2 regions of the Gordonia sp. LMA167 genome follow, and region 2 is predicted to be linked to the other one. Evidence: predicted binding sites of a transcription regulator. Region 2 holds the regulator's gene; the other holds the start of a gene.

Evidence for each region. Region 2 encodes LexA, which represses DNA repair genes until DNA is damaged. Its sites were predicted from a motif close to CGAACANNTGTTCG; they were not measured.
Region 1: a site for LexA is predicted at 2,303-2,316, ahead of ACVT6V_RS27265 (HNH endonuclease signature motif containing protein). Genes of this name have one in related genera too.

The regions. Positions count from the first base shown of each region.
Region 1 is NZ_CM176708.1:6,078,627-6,086,282, reverse strand. Features, by position in the region: gene ACVT6V_RS27270 (acyltransferase family protein) at 1-566, shown strand, start outside; gene ACVT6V_RS27265 (HNH endonuclease signature motif containing protein) at 604-2,271, opposite strand; gene ACVT6V_RS27260 (DUF3024 domain-containing protein) at 2,385-2,720, opposite strand; gene ACVT6V_RS27255 (hypothetical protein) at 2,728-3,231, opposite strand; gene ACVT6V_RS27250 (hypothetical protein) at 3,231-3,392, opposite strand; gene ACVT6V_RS27245 (hypothetical protein) at 3,627-4,391, shown strand; gene ACVT6V_RS27240 (TetR/AcrR family transcriptional regulator) at 4,413-5,045, opposite strand; gene ACVT6V_RS27235 (class I adenylate-forming enzyme family protein) at 5,051-6,652, opposite strand; gene ACVT6V_RS27230 (nitroreductase family protein) at 6,649-7,287, opposite strand; gene ACVT6V_RS27225 (flavin-containing monooxygenase) at 7,444-7,656, shown strand, end outside.
Region 2 is NZ_CM176708.1:3,732,151-3,739,806, reverse strand. Features, by position in the region: gene hrpA (ATP-dependent RNA helicase HrpA) at 1-1,232, shown strand, start outside; gene nrdR (transcriptional regulator NrdR) at 1,257-1,748, opposite strand; gene ACVT6V_RS17030 (LysM peptidoglycan-binding domain-containing protein) at 1,850-2,464, opposite strand; gene lexA (transcriptional repressor LexA) at 2,697-3,428, shown strand; gene ptsP (phosphoenolpyruvate--protein phosphotransferase) at 3,511-5,220, opposite strand; gene ACVT6V_RS17015 (DeoR/GlpR family DNA-binding transcription regulator) at 5,346-6,116, shown strand; gene ACVT6V_RS17010 (1-phosphofructokinase family hexose kinase) at 6,146-7,138, shown strand; gene ACVT6V_RS17005 (PTS fructose transporter subunit IIABC) at 7,190-7,656, shown strand, end outside.

The DNA.
Region 1 (7,656 bases), 2.3 Mb from region 2:
AGTTCACCAAGGCGGCGTGTCCGGCGCAGGATCTGAAGCCGCGAGGTCGGGTGCCCGACCCGTATGCGAAGCCTGATTGTGCGCAGTGGCGGGCGGATGCGTTGCAGCAGATCACGGCGGTGGCGCCGCGGATCATCTTCGTGTCGTCGCTGTCGACCTATGTGCCGAACGAGGCTCAGGCGGAGACGGCGTGGAATGACACGCTCACCACGCTGCGTGCCACGAAGGCGAAGATCGTGTACATCGCCGACACCCCGTACCCGGGTTTCCAAGTGGCCGACTGTATGTCGGGGGCGTTGGACAATTGGCACAAATGCGATTTCCCGCTCGACGGGTTCACCCGGATCGAGCCGATCCTCGAACAACAGGCGCAGGGCCGCAGTCGCGACATCCTCACGATCGGTGTCAACGACCTGCTGTGCGACGGCAATCTGTGTCTCCCTGCGCGCAACAAGATCCTCTTCTACCGCGACGACTCGCATCTGACCGCGACCGCGGCAAAGGTGTTGGAGCCGGCGTTGGTGAAGCAGTTGGATGCGGCGCGATTCGATTACGGCGGTCGGTGACCCGCGCTTGATCGAGCGACGGATGTGAACCGACGATTCATCGCGCGAGGTCATAACCCTCGGGCCCGGATTGGCAAATGGTCCATCCGTTCGCGACGGCATGGTTGCCGCGATCGCGTTCGATGAGTCGGCGGAGCAGTTCGTTCGCGATGATCTCCCCGGGTGTGCGGTGAGTGGGCGTGCGTGCAGGTTGGTCTGTCTGGGGTCGGGTCTGGTTGATCTCGTCGATGATCGTCTGCAGTGGGGTGCCCGGGTGGTTTCGGTCGGGTGTGTGTTCTCGGAGGCGTCGTTCGAAGAGTTCGCCGATGAAGGGTAGTTCGTTGATGCGTGGTGGGTTTGGTGGTGTGGTGCCGTCGGTGTTCAGTGTCCATTGGGCGCGGCCGGTGTTGGGGCCGTCTTTGATGATGTCGGTGGTGTATTGGCCGGGTTTGGTGCCGACCATGCGGTTGTGGGGTCCGCACGCGGGGGTGAGGGTGTTGATGTCGGTGGTGCCGCCGTCGGCGTAGTCGCGTTCGGCGTGATGGATTTCCACGGTGTCGAAGGCGCGGGTGCAGCCTGGGCAGGAGCAGCCGCCGCCGTGGGCGAAGAGCATGAATCGTTGGGCTTGGTTGGCCAGGCGTTTGGCGGTGCCGAGGTAGAGCGGTTCGCCGGTGTGGTCGGCGAACACGGCCAGGTGCATCTGGGAGTGGGCGGCCAGTTCGATCAGGGTGCTGATCGGCAGGCGTGCGCCGCTGGTGGTGGTGGCGACGCCGGCGCGTTCGCGTAGTTCGGATTCGGTGATCTTGATGATCAGGTGCGGCGGCAGTCCGCGGTGGCTGTTTCCGAGGATGCCGCCATCAAGGGCGTGGCGCAGCAGCGCGGCCAGTGCGTCGTGGTTGCGTTGCGGCTGGGAGCGGTGGTCGCGTTCGACGGCTTGGCGCAGTTGTTCGGCATCGACGACGTCGTCTGTGCTGCCGACCAGTGGGGTGTCGTCGGCGGGATTGTTCATGCCGGGAGCTGCCCAGCTGGCCAAGACCACGTCGAGCATGGCTCGGGTCTTCGGGTCCAGCAGGCCGGCGAGTTTGCTCATGTCCTGCATGTCTTGTTTGCCCACACCGAGTCGACGTTGCCGGGCGCGGTCGCGGTCGTCGGTGAGGGTGCCGTCGGGGTCGACGTGGCCGAGGATGCGTTTGCCGATCTCGATGAGTGCATCGGTGGAGTATTTGGTTGCCATGTCGGCCATTTCGGCTTCGGCGGCGGCGCTGACCGCGACCGGCAGCGCGGCCGGAATCCGGTGCAACGTCTTGAGGATGATGTCGACGTGATCAACACTGATCGCGCCGTCGATCAGCGCCTGGGCGGTGTTCGGGCAGGTGGGAGGCATCTTCTCGCCCTGCATCGAAAATCTCGGCGCCAGGGCAGCGGTGTGTCGCTGTCGCACGCGCGGCTCGCTGATCTTGAGGCGGTCGCCGAGGAAATCGGTCAGGTTTCGATACCCGAACTTGGTGAAGGCGCCTCGATCGGAGACATCCATCAAGCGGTGATGGCCCAAGCCACTCATCCGACGAACGGCACGCTCGTGCGCGTCGGCCACCTCCACGACCTCCACATCCGAGGCCGGCGTGGTGTCGACCTGCGCGATCCGATCCAGGACGTCGTGCAGTTCGCGGTACAGCGCCACCACCTCGGAGTGTGAATCGTCGGATGTCGGTCGGTCGGAATCCATGAGCTACACCTCCCCCTGATCGGCTCGCGGTCGAACGTACGTTCGAGTTTAAGGGACAGGAAAGGGATGCGCAAGAGGTTTGGCGGATGCTTCTGGCAAGAATTTCTGAACGCTCAGCCGAAGAAGATCGGATCTCCGCTGTCGGCGACGTGATCGAGGAGGGCTTGCACATTGTCGGTGGGCGGCAGGTCGGTGTACCTGTGGAACTTCAGGTTTCGGTCACGCCAGTACAGCGTCCACCGGCCCGTCGACGTCGTGTCGTGCAAGCGAGCGATCGGGGCCCGGGTCCAGGGTGCGTCCGAGCCGTCCCACGGAGGGCGCGTCTCCACAATCGTCGCGTGACGCTCGGCGACGTCACATTCGATGCGTACCTGATCCCAGAACTCCTCGGGCACCCGGTCGCGGCACCACCGGCGGATGCGCGCGATGTCGATCTCGGGAAGGGTCACGGGTTCCTCACCCCAGCAACTCGAACACGAATGCGGTAGCGAACAATCCGACGGCGACCACTTGCAGGATGACGGCGTATTGCGCGGCTGTGGCCTTCGACTTGTTGCCCTGACGCAGACTGATCGTGGACAGGACGAGCCGTCGCAGGACCATCCTCTCGGCCGTCTCCTCGTCCAGGTCCCAGAGGTCTTCGGTCATCCCGTTCAGGGTCTTCTCGCCGGTGACTGTGAGCTTGAGTGACCAGTTCTGGATGAAGATGGCGATGAAGGACGAGACGACGAAGCATGCCAGGGAAGCGACCAGAACCCACTTCGACTGCCAGTGGTTCGTGACAACGTAGTCCTTGCCGAGAACATAGACGGTGATGGCGGCGATCAGCGCAATCAGTGCGGCGCTCGTCTTGATGATCGAATCGCCGCGTGACTCAAGCACCTTACGACGGTCGTACTCGCCCGCCAGGAGGTCGCTGACGTGTTTGGTGTAGATCGCGGCGACAGGCTTTGACGGCACTACTGGTCTCTTCGGAACACCTTGTCGAGGAAGGTCTCGGGGGATCGATAACGCAGCACCTCGTCGTCGTCTCCGGGATCCTCCCAACGGCGGATCGGCGGGGCGGGCGGAATCAGCTCGCCGTAGTAGTCATCGTGATCGTGGTCGCGTTCATCGGCCATGACGCTCACCTCTACCTTGCTCATGAAGTTGGGATCAGGGTACGCCCAGGTCAGAGGCGGTGGTGTCATTCGTTTGGGCGAATACTCCGCGGGAGGCGAATGGTGCCGCGGGCAGCTACTCGGCCACTTCCGACTCTGTTTGGAGGAGTACACGCGTAGTTCCCTACGCGTGAACGCGATTGCGTCATCGCTGACACTGATTCCACCCTGTCGATTGATAGAAAGGTTGGAACAATGTCCATCACAACTGGTAGCGCATTCTCGCTCGAATGCCTGGGCACAGGCCCCGGGACATCACGGTTTCTCGACGGACGAACGGCCAATGCGACTGTCGGGTTGTCGCCGAACACCGAAGCCCCGTTCACCGGCGCCCGATGGGTCGCAGTCGACCTGCAGGACGGCGGCCTACGTCTGATTTGTCTTGGAGCGCTGTCGGGTCCGAGGTTGCTCGACGGAGTCACGGCCGCCGGCACGGTGGGTCTGGCGCCTCAGCAGTATCGAGAGTTCACCGGCACCCGGTGGGAGGTGCGATCCGTCGGCGGTGACGCCGTCGCGTTCAAGTGTCTGGGTTCGATTCCGTCGCCCAACGTGTTTCTCGATGGCCGGACGGCCGACGGGACCGTGGGGCTGGCGCCGCAAACCGGGGGAGTGTTCACCGGAACCCACTGGCGTGCAGTCAAACTGGTGAGTTCACCCTCGATCGGGGTGACTCCCGTACGAACTCAGACCGGCGTGGATATGACAGTGAAGGTCGCGGGCCTGCCTCCGAACACAGAGATCAAGACCTTTTTCCTCGGCGTACCCAGACGTGCCGGGTTCGAGTCCGGTGGCTTCGGGATCAGCGGCGGCGATGGTGTGGCCAGCGCATTCACACGATTCTCGTTCACCAGTACCGACCACGACGACAGCTTCACGAGTGTGATCGTGTTGGCTCATGCCGCCGGCACTGTGGACAAGAGTGCCGCCACAACCGTCAGTTCCGCGAACTGGGTCGCGTGAGGTGCGGTTGCGCTGCGCGGGTCACCCGTCGTGGCCCGCGTAGCGCAGCACCCCATTCACCCCGAAATCCACATAATCCGCAACCAGCTGATCGACGTCCTGGTCGTCGTGCAACCACCAGCTGATCCCGTTCATCAAGTCCAGCAACGCAATCGCCGACTGTCCCGCATCGCGCACCTGGAACTGTCCGGCCCGTGCGCCGGCGGCGATCACGTCACGCACCCGACGCTGGTAGTACTTGCGGTAGTCGGTCACCACCGCCCGATGCTCCGGCAGCAGCGCCGACAGTTCCCGCAACGACACCAGGTGCTCCACCCGGTGTTGGGCCAGATGCCGGACATGGATCTCGACCAGTCGGGTCAGCCGCTGGGCCGGTGTGCCCTCCTCATCCAGAACCAGCAGATGTTCCTGTGGGTCCTTGGTCATCTGCAACGCGATGGCGTAGAGGATCTCCTCCTTGGAATGGAAGTGGTTGTAGAGGCTCGCACCCTTGATCCCGACGGCCTGGGCGATATCGCGCATCCCGGCGTTGTTGTATCCGTGCTCGGCGAAATACGCTGCGGCGGTGGCCACGATCTCGTCGCGGCGCACCGCGCGCCGGACCCCACGCCCCTCGGCACGCGCATCGGTTTCGGCCGGCGCCGCGTCGTCCATCCCCATCAGCCCTTCCCGTAGCGTCTCCGGAGCTCCCGCTTGAGTAGTTTGCCCTGCGGGTCGGTGGGCAGCTCGGTCACCAGGTGGATAGCCTTCGGGATCTTGTAGGAGGCCAGGTCGTCCCGGCAGAAGGCGCGCAGGTCATCCGCCGTCGCCGTCGCATTGTCCTGCAGGACGACGAACGCGGTCACCGCCTCCGACCAGTAGTCGTCGGGCAAACCCACGACGGCCGCTCGCAGCACATCCGGGTGGCTCTGCAGGGTGCGTTCCACCTCCTGTGACGACACGTTGTAACCGCCGGTCTTGATCATGTCCTTGCGGCGATCCCGGAAGAACAGATTGCCGTCGTCGTCGATGCGGACGATGTCGCCGGTGTGGACCCAGCCGTCGGCCAGCACTGCGGCGGTCCGCTCGGGATCCTTGTGGTAGCCGAGCATCACCGACGGTGTCCGGCACAGCAGTTCGCCCTCGGCGGCATCGTCACCGTTGGCGTCGACGACGCGGATCTCCAGATGTCCGACGGGTTTTCCGATCCAGGTCGGATCATGGTCGGGCACATCCTCGAGCCGCGTGAACCAGCCGACCGAGCCGAGCTGGGTGAGTTCGGACTGACCCCAGTAGGTACCCCACACCGACGACGGTGTCGCGTCGGCCCACGCGTCGATTGCGAACGGTGACACCTGGCCGCCGTAGGTGAGGCAGCGACGCACGGAACCGACTGTCTCCGGACCGAAGTCGGGGTGATTGGCCAGCGCGATGTAGAACGTCGGGGTCTGCGCGAGCACCGAGATCTGCTCGTCGCGGATCACCCGCAGCGATTCACCCGGATCGACGGAGGCCGGTAGTACCAGCGTGGCGCCGAGCAGGGTCAGCGAGGTGAGCGACCCGATACCGGCGATGGTGTGGAAGGGCATCACATAGAGCCACACATCGTCGGGCAGGCATCGCAGCCCCCACGTGTAGGCCGGGGCGGTGGAGATCAGGTAATTGCGGTGCGCGATCTCCACACCCTTGGGCGCCGACTCGGTGCCGCTGGTGTAGACGATCATCGCGAGGTCGTGCTCGTCGACGTCGGCGACGGGCTCGTCGGCCGATGCTTCGCTCACCACGGTGTCGAAGGAACTCCACGTTGGGTCGGGGGACTCGCCGATCACGATGACACGGGCGTCCGCACGGGTGGCGATCGGAGCGGCGAGGGCGGCGTTCTCGGCCGCCACCACCAGCACCGACGGCGCGAGATGCTCGATCTGCTGGGCGATCTCACGTTTGCCGAACAGCGGGCTGATCCCTGAGTAGAAGGCGCCGATCTTCAGTGCGCCGTAGTAGGCGACCACGTTCTCGACCCTGTTGCGGCCCATCACCGCGACGCCGTCACCGCGGCCGACGCCCAGTCCTTCCAGGACGTGGGCGAAACGATTGGCGAGCTGGTTCAGTTCGCCGTAGGTCGTCGCGTGGCGGGTGCCGTCAGCGGAGTACGACACGATCGCCGGCTTGGCCGCCTGTGTTTGGGAGAGCCGGCGCAGCTGATCGCCGATGGTCGCCCGCCCCAGCATCGACGACTGTGCAGGGGTGAGGCCGCGGGGCGGCACACTCGTCGGGGCGCTCATGCGAACATCGGGGTGTCGAACGTGTCCAGGTACGCGATCTCCTCCACGGGTGAACGAGTGAGCTTGTGGGGGAATCCATCCCGCGGATAGCCGACCGCCACGTGGGCGGCGGTGATGAATCCGTCGGGAATGTGCAGCAGCTCCTTGACGGCGGGTTCCTCGGCGCAGAGCAGGGTGGTCAGCGCCGACGCGACGCCCTGTTCACGCAGGGCGAGGGTCAGGTTCTGAACGGTCGGATAGATCGACGCGCCGCCGACCACGCTGAGCCGGCCCAACTCGTTGTCCGTCGGATGTAGGCCTTCCATCTCCGCGCAGACCACGACCATCACCGGCACGTCCGCGAGGTGATGGGCGAAATCGTTGGCGCTCTCGATGGTCTTGGGGACGGCACCCACCGCCTTGGACCCGTCGACGATGGCGGCGTAGTAGGCCTCCCAGTAGGGCAGATACAGCTCGGCGAGCCGCTTCTTGGTCTCGGCATCGCGCACCACCACCCAGCGCACCGGCTGACGGTTGCCGCCCTGCGGGCCGAATCGGGCGTTGTCGAAGGCCTGACGCAGTACCTCGTCGCTGACGTGCTTGTCGCTGAAGTAACGGCACGTCCCGGTCGACCGCATTGCCTCGCTGAGTTCCATCACCACTCCTTGTTCGCTGGGTAAACCAACCAATGACTAACTGCGGTTAGCATGATGTGGATCACACTCGCACGGGCTGTCCAATGTGTCAAGCGTCGGTGGTGACCAGCAGCGACGGCCTTGACGACGCGTAACTAACCGTGGTTAGCATTGTGTATGTCGTCTTCCATCACTGCACGCGCCGCCGCGCCCGTGGACGTGCCGCGGTTGCAGCGCGCTGTCCGTGCCGGCAACATGCCCACCCTGATCGCGGTGCTGGTCGAGCTCACGGGGGACCGCCGATGGTTGTCGGAGCGCTACCGGCCGACGAGGTCGCGGGGCATGGACGACAACCGCACCGGTGGATTGGCGTCGGAGATCCAGGAGGAG
Region 2 (7,656 bases):
CAGCGGGCTTCGACTGGTCGGTGCCGGGCCTGCGCAGCGAACTCGCCACCGAACTCGTGAAATCACTGCCGAAAGCGCAGCGCAAATCTATGGCGCCCGCCCAGCGTTTCGCGGATCTGGCGCTCTCACGACTCACACCGCGCGCCGAGCCGCTCATCGCCGGGCTGGCCCGCGAGCTCACATCGATCACCTCGATGACCGTGTCGCCCGGGGATTTCGCGCCCGAGCGCATACCTGCCCACCTCACCATGAACTTCGCCGTCGTCGACCGGACCGGCGCCACGATCGCCGGTGGTAAGTCGCTCGCCGACCTGAAGAAACAGTTCGCCGATCGGGACGACACCCCGGCGCCACGGACGGCCGTCACCACATGGAGCGCCGAAGGGATCGGCAACCTCGCGGACAGCGAGACGAAAGTGGTTGCCGGTCAATCCATCACGCGATATCCAGGATTGGACGTGGTGCGCGACGACAACGGGCACGCCGTCGGCGTGACCGGCGTCGAGAGCCCGACCGCGGCCCAGCGCGACCAGCGTCATCACGACGCCGTCATCGTTTTGCTCGATGCAGCGATGCCGCGTCTTTCCCGCAAGATCACCGGGACTCTCGACGCCGCGGGACGACTCACCCTGAGCCAGAGCCCGTATCGCAAGCCGGACGATCTGGTGGCCGACTGCACCCGGCGCGCGGTCCGCGACCTCGCCGCGGACCGAGATCTCACCAGAATCCGAACTCCGGAACAGTTCGAGCAACTGTGCACCGGGCTGCGAAGCGACGTCATCGGTGCCGCCCCAGAATATTTCACACTGGCCATCGACGTTCTGCGTCACGTCGCCCCGTTGCGTGCCCAGCTCGATCGGCTGAGCGGGTCGGTCGCCGCCGATGACGTCGCCGAACAACTCGAGAACCTGGTCTTCGACGGATTCATCGCCGCAACCCCTCGCGACCACCTGACCCACGTCCCCAGATACCTCGAGGCGGCAACTCGTCGACTGACCGATCTACCCGCGTCTGCTCACCGGGACCATGACGGCATCGCCACGGTCGATCGCGTCGTGAGCCACTGGAATCAACGAGGCGCGCGGCTTCCCGAGGGACGACGCGCTGCACTGGACGAATTCGCCCACTGGCTGATCGAGGAACTGCGGGTGGGCCTGTTCGCGCAGCGACTCGGCACCGCATACCCGATCTCGGAGAAGCGCGCCATACGTGCACTCGACGCCTTCACCTGACCATCGGCGTCGACACCGGTCCGGTCAATCGGTGAGCGCAGACCCCGCGGCATCCACCGGTTTACGATGCGTGAGATTGCCTTGCAGGTCATCGATCTCACGCTGGAAATCCTCCAACGAGTCAAATGACCGGTAAACCGACGCGAACCGCAGGTAGGCGACCTCGTCGAGGTCGCGAAGCGGACGAAGGATGGCCAGGCCCACCTCATTGCTGGGTATCTCGGCCGAGCCGGATGCCCGGACAGCGTCCTCCACCTGCTGTGCGAGCTGAGCCAGGGCATCCTCGGCGACGTCACGCCCTTGACAGGCGCGACGCACTCCGCGCATCACCTTCTCGCGACTGAACGGCTCGGTCACGCCGTTGCGTTTCACCACCGACAGCACGGCGCTCTCCACCGTCGAGAACCGCCGACCGCACTCCGCACACGAACGACGCCTTCGGATCGCCTGCCCCTCGTCGGCGACACGCGAGTCGATGACCTTGGTGTCTTCGTTCTTGCAAAACGGGCAGCGCATGTCGTCCTCACGCACGTCTCGGGACACTCCGGCGCACCGGATGCCCGCTACGCCGTGCCGGTTTCCGGCTGGAACCTGTGACATGAGAGTACCGCCTGCGCTCAGCCGTATGCGGGTGCGACCAGTGCCTGCCCGACCCGGAGACCCGACCCGGACAGGTCGTTGCGCTCGACGATCTGGTCGATGACCGCCTGCCTGGGCACATCGGGCGCGATCCGATCGGCGATCGTGCTCAGCGAGTCGCCCTGTCGGACATGGACGATCTCGGTGCCGACTGGCGACGGCTGCACGGACGCCGCATAGTTGGAGCCCACGATTGTGACCACCCACACCAGAACCGCGAGCCCACAGCCCACGAGTACCGCCAGTGCCGTGGCCCTCCGGCGTGCGTGCAGGCGTGATTCGGCCGTCGACACAGCGCACCGGGTCCCCGCAGCCCGAGGTAACTGTCCGACGGCCGGGCGAGCCGGCCGTCGGTCGGCCGGGCGGACGGGTTCGTGATGCGCCTGGCGCCGCGGCCGTGTGCCCGCGCCGAGACGGACCCGATCCTGCTCGCCGGTACGCGTGCGCCCGCTTCTCGTCGGCGCGGTGCTTGCCGAGTCGGTGCGCTCGCGCTCGATGCGCATACGCTCGGCGCGCACGGGCTCCGTTCGTTCAGACCTGGACACCGCCCCGTCCGGGGTGCGTGTGCTGCGCGTGAGGGTCCCTGTGCTCATCGTGTCCTCCTCGGCTCCCGATCGACCGGACTGTCGATCACGTGTTCGACGGAACGTATGTTCGATTAGTATCACGGGAGACCGACAATGTCTCGACACGCGTCGAACAAATGTTTGAACATGTCGGGATGTTCGGATACTGTCGGCGCTGTAGCAAGGCAACATCCAGCAGGTTTCCGAGAGGAACCGGGCAGGCGCCCCCACATGACGGACGCCGAGAGGGAGGACACCGATGAGTGACAAAGCCGGCGGACGGCGTGACGCCACCCGTGGGACCGACGAGACCGGGGGCGCGACGACGGTTGATCCCGAGGTCGCCGAGGCGAACCTCACCGCCCGCCAGCGGGGTGTGCTGGAGTACATCCGCACGTCGGTGCGTGAACGTGGATATCCGCCCAGCATCCGCGAGATCGGCGAGGCGGTCGGACTGACCTCCACCTCGTCCGTCGCACATCAGCTACGGACTTTGGAGCGCAAGGGCCTGCTCAAACGCGATCACAATCGGCCTCGCGCCGTCAACATCCAGGACGGCGAGCAGCACACGCCGCCGGGCGGCACGGCCGCACCGGCCGGTGGCTCAGAACTGCCGACTCCCACCTTCGTACCCGTACTCGGACGCATCGCCGCGGGCGGACCGATCCTCGCCGAGGAGGCCGTCGAGGACGTCTTCCCGCTCCCCCGTGAGCTCGTCGGCGACGGGTCGCTCTTCCTGCTGCGCGTGGTCGGCGAATCGATGATCGATGCAGCGATCTGCGACGGCGATTGGGTCGTGGTGCGACAGCAGAACGTGGCCGAGAACGGTGACATCGTCGCGGCGATGATCGACGGCGAGGCAACCGTCAAGACGTTCAAGCGCAAGGACGGTCACGTCTGGCTGATGCCACACAACGCGATGTTCGAACCGATCCCCGGCGACAACGCCGCCATCCTGGGCAAGGTCGTCACGGTGATGCGCCGGGTGTGAACGGTGGGCTCGGCCCGTGGCCCGGTACCGGGCCGCCACGAGCCGGCCGGTAGGGCCTCCATGGAAGCCCTACCTGATGACGCTATGCGTCCAACGCCGCCGTCGCCGCCGCACGCGCAGCGGCCGGGTCGGACGTGCGTAATGCCGCCTGGGCCGCAACCTGGCACTGGTCCATGCTGACCGCTCCGAGTCGGGCTCCCACTGCGGCCGCCGCGGCTGGAGCCGACGACAGCGACGTGACACCCATCCCGACCAGCACGCACGCCAGCACCGGGTCTGCTGCGGCCTCGCCACACACGCCCACCGACTTGCCCACTTCGGAACCCGCGCGCGCCACGGTTGCGATCAACGACAGCACCGCAGGCTGCCAGGGGTCGGTCAGGCCGGCGAGTTCGGCCGACATCCGATCCGCCGCCATCGTGTACTGGGTGAGGTCATTTGTCCCGATCGACACGAAATCGACTTCGGCCAGTATGGATTCGGCAAGAATCGCGGCCGCGGGCACCTCCACCATCACACCGGCGATCAGTCCGCGCGCACGCACCTCGGCGGCGAACTCCGCGGCCTCGGCCGCCGACGCGATCATCGGCGCCATCACCCAGGCGGTCGATTCGCGGCCATTCGCCGCAGCGGCGATCGCATCGAGCTGAGCGGTGCGGATCTCGGGATGTTCCTGGGCAATCCGATTGCCCCGCACGCCCAGCGCGGGGTTGGCCTCGTCCAGTTGGGTGACGAACTTGAGCGGTTTGTCGGAGCCGGCGTCGAGCGTGCGGATGACCACCTTCTGTCCGTCGAAAGCATCCAGCACCTCGCGGTAGAGGCTTGTCTGTTCCTCTACCGTCGGCGCGTCCGCGCGATCAAGGAAGGCGAGTTCGGTGCGGAACAACCCGACACCTTCCACCGGATAGGCGGTGGCGGTCCGCGCCGACGCTCCGTCCGCGACGTTGGCCAACACCGAGATCCGGCGTCCGTCGGCGGTTTGCCCCGGCCCGGACCAGTCGGCGACCAGCTCCGCCGCCCGACGACTCTCCTCGACGCGCTCCGTGGCGTCGGCGGCGTCCGGTTCGACCTCGATCGTGCCCGCGGTTCCGTCGACGAGCACGATGGTGCCCGCCTCGACCGTCGCGAGGTCCGACACCGCCACCACGCACGGAATTCCCAGCTGTCGCGCGATGATCGCCGTGTGGCTCGTCGGTCCCCCCAATCGGGTGACCAGCGCGGTGATCATGGCCGGGTCCAGGCCGGCCGTGTCGGCGGGCGCGAGATCATCGGCCATCAGAATCGAGGGCACCGACGGCTCCGGCACACCGGGCTCTGGTACACCGAGCAGCTCGGCGACGACCCGATCGCGTACATCGTTGAGATCGGTGACACGTTCGGCCATCAGGCCGCCCAGCTTCGTGAACATGGCGGCAAATTGTTCGGTCGCCGCAACCGCGGCCGCCGGAGCGGCCGAGCCCTTGGCGATCAAGGCCGACGCCGCTCCGACCCAGCCGCGGTCCTCGGCCAGGCCCGCCGTCGCCGACAGCACCTCGGCGGCAGCGCCGGATGCGTGTGACGACCGTTCGCGAAGTCGACCCGCGACTGCCGCAGCGGCATCGGTGAAGCGTTTCGTCTCGACCTCGCGTTCCTCGTCGGCGATCACACCCCCGCCGCTGACGTCGAATACGGGACGTTCCCCGGGCCAGACCACCGGGCCGTAGGCCTTTCCACCGACAACCGGCGTTCCGTTCAGTACCTGTGTGCGCTCCACCGAAGACCTCTCTGTGTTCGACGCCGAGGCCGGCTGCATTCGCAAGCTCCCGGCCATTTCTCTGTGATCAAACTTACAACAAACACTTGACGTGACCACACAAACAAGCGTAAACAAAGGTATATCAACATTCAAACCCACCGAAACCCACAGACGAGGACATCGTGTACGCGGAGGAACGACAGCAGGCGATCGCCCATCAGGTCCGCTTGAACGGCCGCGCCTCGGTGGCCGCACTCGCCACGGCCTTCGATGTCACGAGCGAGACCGTGCGGCGGGACCTCGCCGTGCTCGAACGGGCAGGGCACCTGCAACGGGTGCACGGTGGCGCGGTACGGCCCGGCTCGACGCCGGTCATCGGAGAACAGGGCATCGACGAACGGCAGATGTCCCACACCGAACAGAAGTTCGCGATCGGCCGCGCCGCGATGCGGTTCCTCCCGCCGGACGGGGGCTCACTGTTCTTCGACGCCGGTACCACCACCTACCAGGCGGCACTCGAGATGCCCCGGGACCGCCGATTGACGCTGGTCACGCACAGCATCCCGATCGCGGGGGTACTCGCCGCGCAAGGAGCCGCCGATCTCCACGTCGTCGGCGGGCGGGTACGCGGACTCACCCAGGCAACCGTCGGCGCCGACACGGTGGCCGCCCTGGAGAAGATGCGCATCTCGACAGCCTTCGTCGGCACCAACGGGATCAGTCCGGGTTTCGGGCTCTCCACCCCCGACCCCGATGAGGCCGCCATCAAGTCAGCCATCGTCCGCGTGGCCAACCGCGTTGTGGTGCTGGCTGATTCGTCCAAGATCGATCGCGAGGATCTCGCGTCCTTCGCCGACCTGACCGATGTCGATGTGCTCGTCACCGACGCCGGCGTAGACCCGATCACCTCGGCCGAGCTGGCCGACCACGGCATCGAGATGGTGGTCGTATGACCCCTGTTCGCACGACCGAAAGGGACCCCATGACGTCCTCCGATCCGACCCCGGTCACGATTCTCACACTCACCGCCAATCCCAGTCTCGACCGGACTCTCGAGCTGTCCACACCACTGCAACGTGGCGCGGTGCAGCGCGCCACGGCGGTGCGATCCGAGCCGGGCGGCAAGGGGATCAACGTCGCGCGGGTGGTCGCCTGCGCAGGGGTGTCCACCAAAGCCATCCTCCCGGCCCGCACCGGGGATCCGTTTCTCACCGCTCTGGACGGCGTCGGACTACCCCACCTGACCCTCCCGATCGACGGCGAGATCCGCTCCAACATCACCGTCGCCGATCCCGACGGCACCACAACCAAGATCAACGCGCCCGGATTCGCGCTCGACGACGACCAGGCAAGGGCGCTGGCCGACCTGGTGGTCGACAACGCGCGCGGCGCCCGGTGGGTCGCGCTGTGCGGGTCACTGCCGCCGGGCCTGCCCGACGACTGGTACCGAACCGTCATCGACGCGCTGGGCGCGCAGGGATGCCGGGTCGCGGTGGACACCTCCGGTAGACCGCTGGCCGAGGCCGTCACCGGCCGCGTCGATCTGCTCAAACCCAACGATGAGGAACTCGCCGAAGCGACCGGTACCGACGCGGCACAGCTGGCCGCGGCCACCAGGGGCGGAGACCACGCGCCGCTGATCGCGGCGGCACGGACCCTCGTGGACCGGACCGGAGCGGCGATCCTGGCGACACTCGGCGCGACCGGGGCGCTGCTCGTGACCGGCGGCGGCACCTGGTTCGCGACGCCTCCGCCGATCGTGCCCCGCAGCACCGTCGGCGCGGGGGATTCCGCTCTCGCCGGCTACCTCATCGCCGAGAGCCGCGGAGACGACGAACCGGACCGCCTGCGCACCGCGGTCGCTTATGGGTCTGCGGCAACGGCGCTCCCCGGGACTCAGCCTCCGTCGCCGGACCAACTCGATCTCGCACACGTGCAGATGACCGACCTCACAGGAGCCGCCCACACCCGATGAACCACCGCCGCACCTGCCGACTTGCACGATTCATGGAATGAAGGAAATCCCATGTCAGAACAGATAATCACACCGCAGACGGTGAGCCTCGACATCGACGCGGGCAGCGACCCGGCCGCTGTCATCGGCTACCTCGCCGACAAACTCGCCGCGGCCGGCCGCACCACAGATCCCACCGTGCTCACCCGGGGCGCCCTGGACCGCGAGGCGAAGTCGGCCACCGGACTTCCCGGCGGCATCGCCATCCCCCACGCCCGCGCCGAGTCGGTCACCGAGGCGAGCCTGGCTATGGCGCGCCTCTCGAACAAGGTGGACTTCGGCGCTCCGGATGGCCCCGCCGACCTCGTGTTCCTCATCGCCGCCCCCGCGGGCGGGGCGACCGAACACATGAAGCTGCTCAGTTCGCTGGCCCGTTCGTTGGTCCGGCCGGACTTCGTCGAGTCGTTGCGTGGGGCCGAGAGTGACCAACGCGTGGTCCAACTGGTCGACGAGGCCATCAATCCACCCGCGGCAGCACC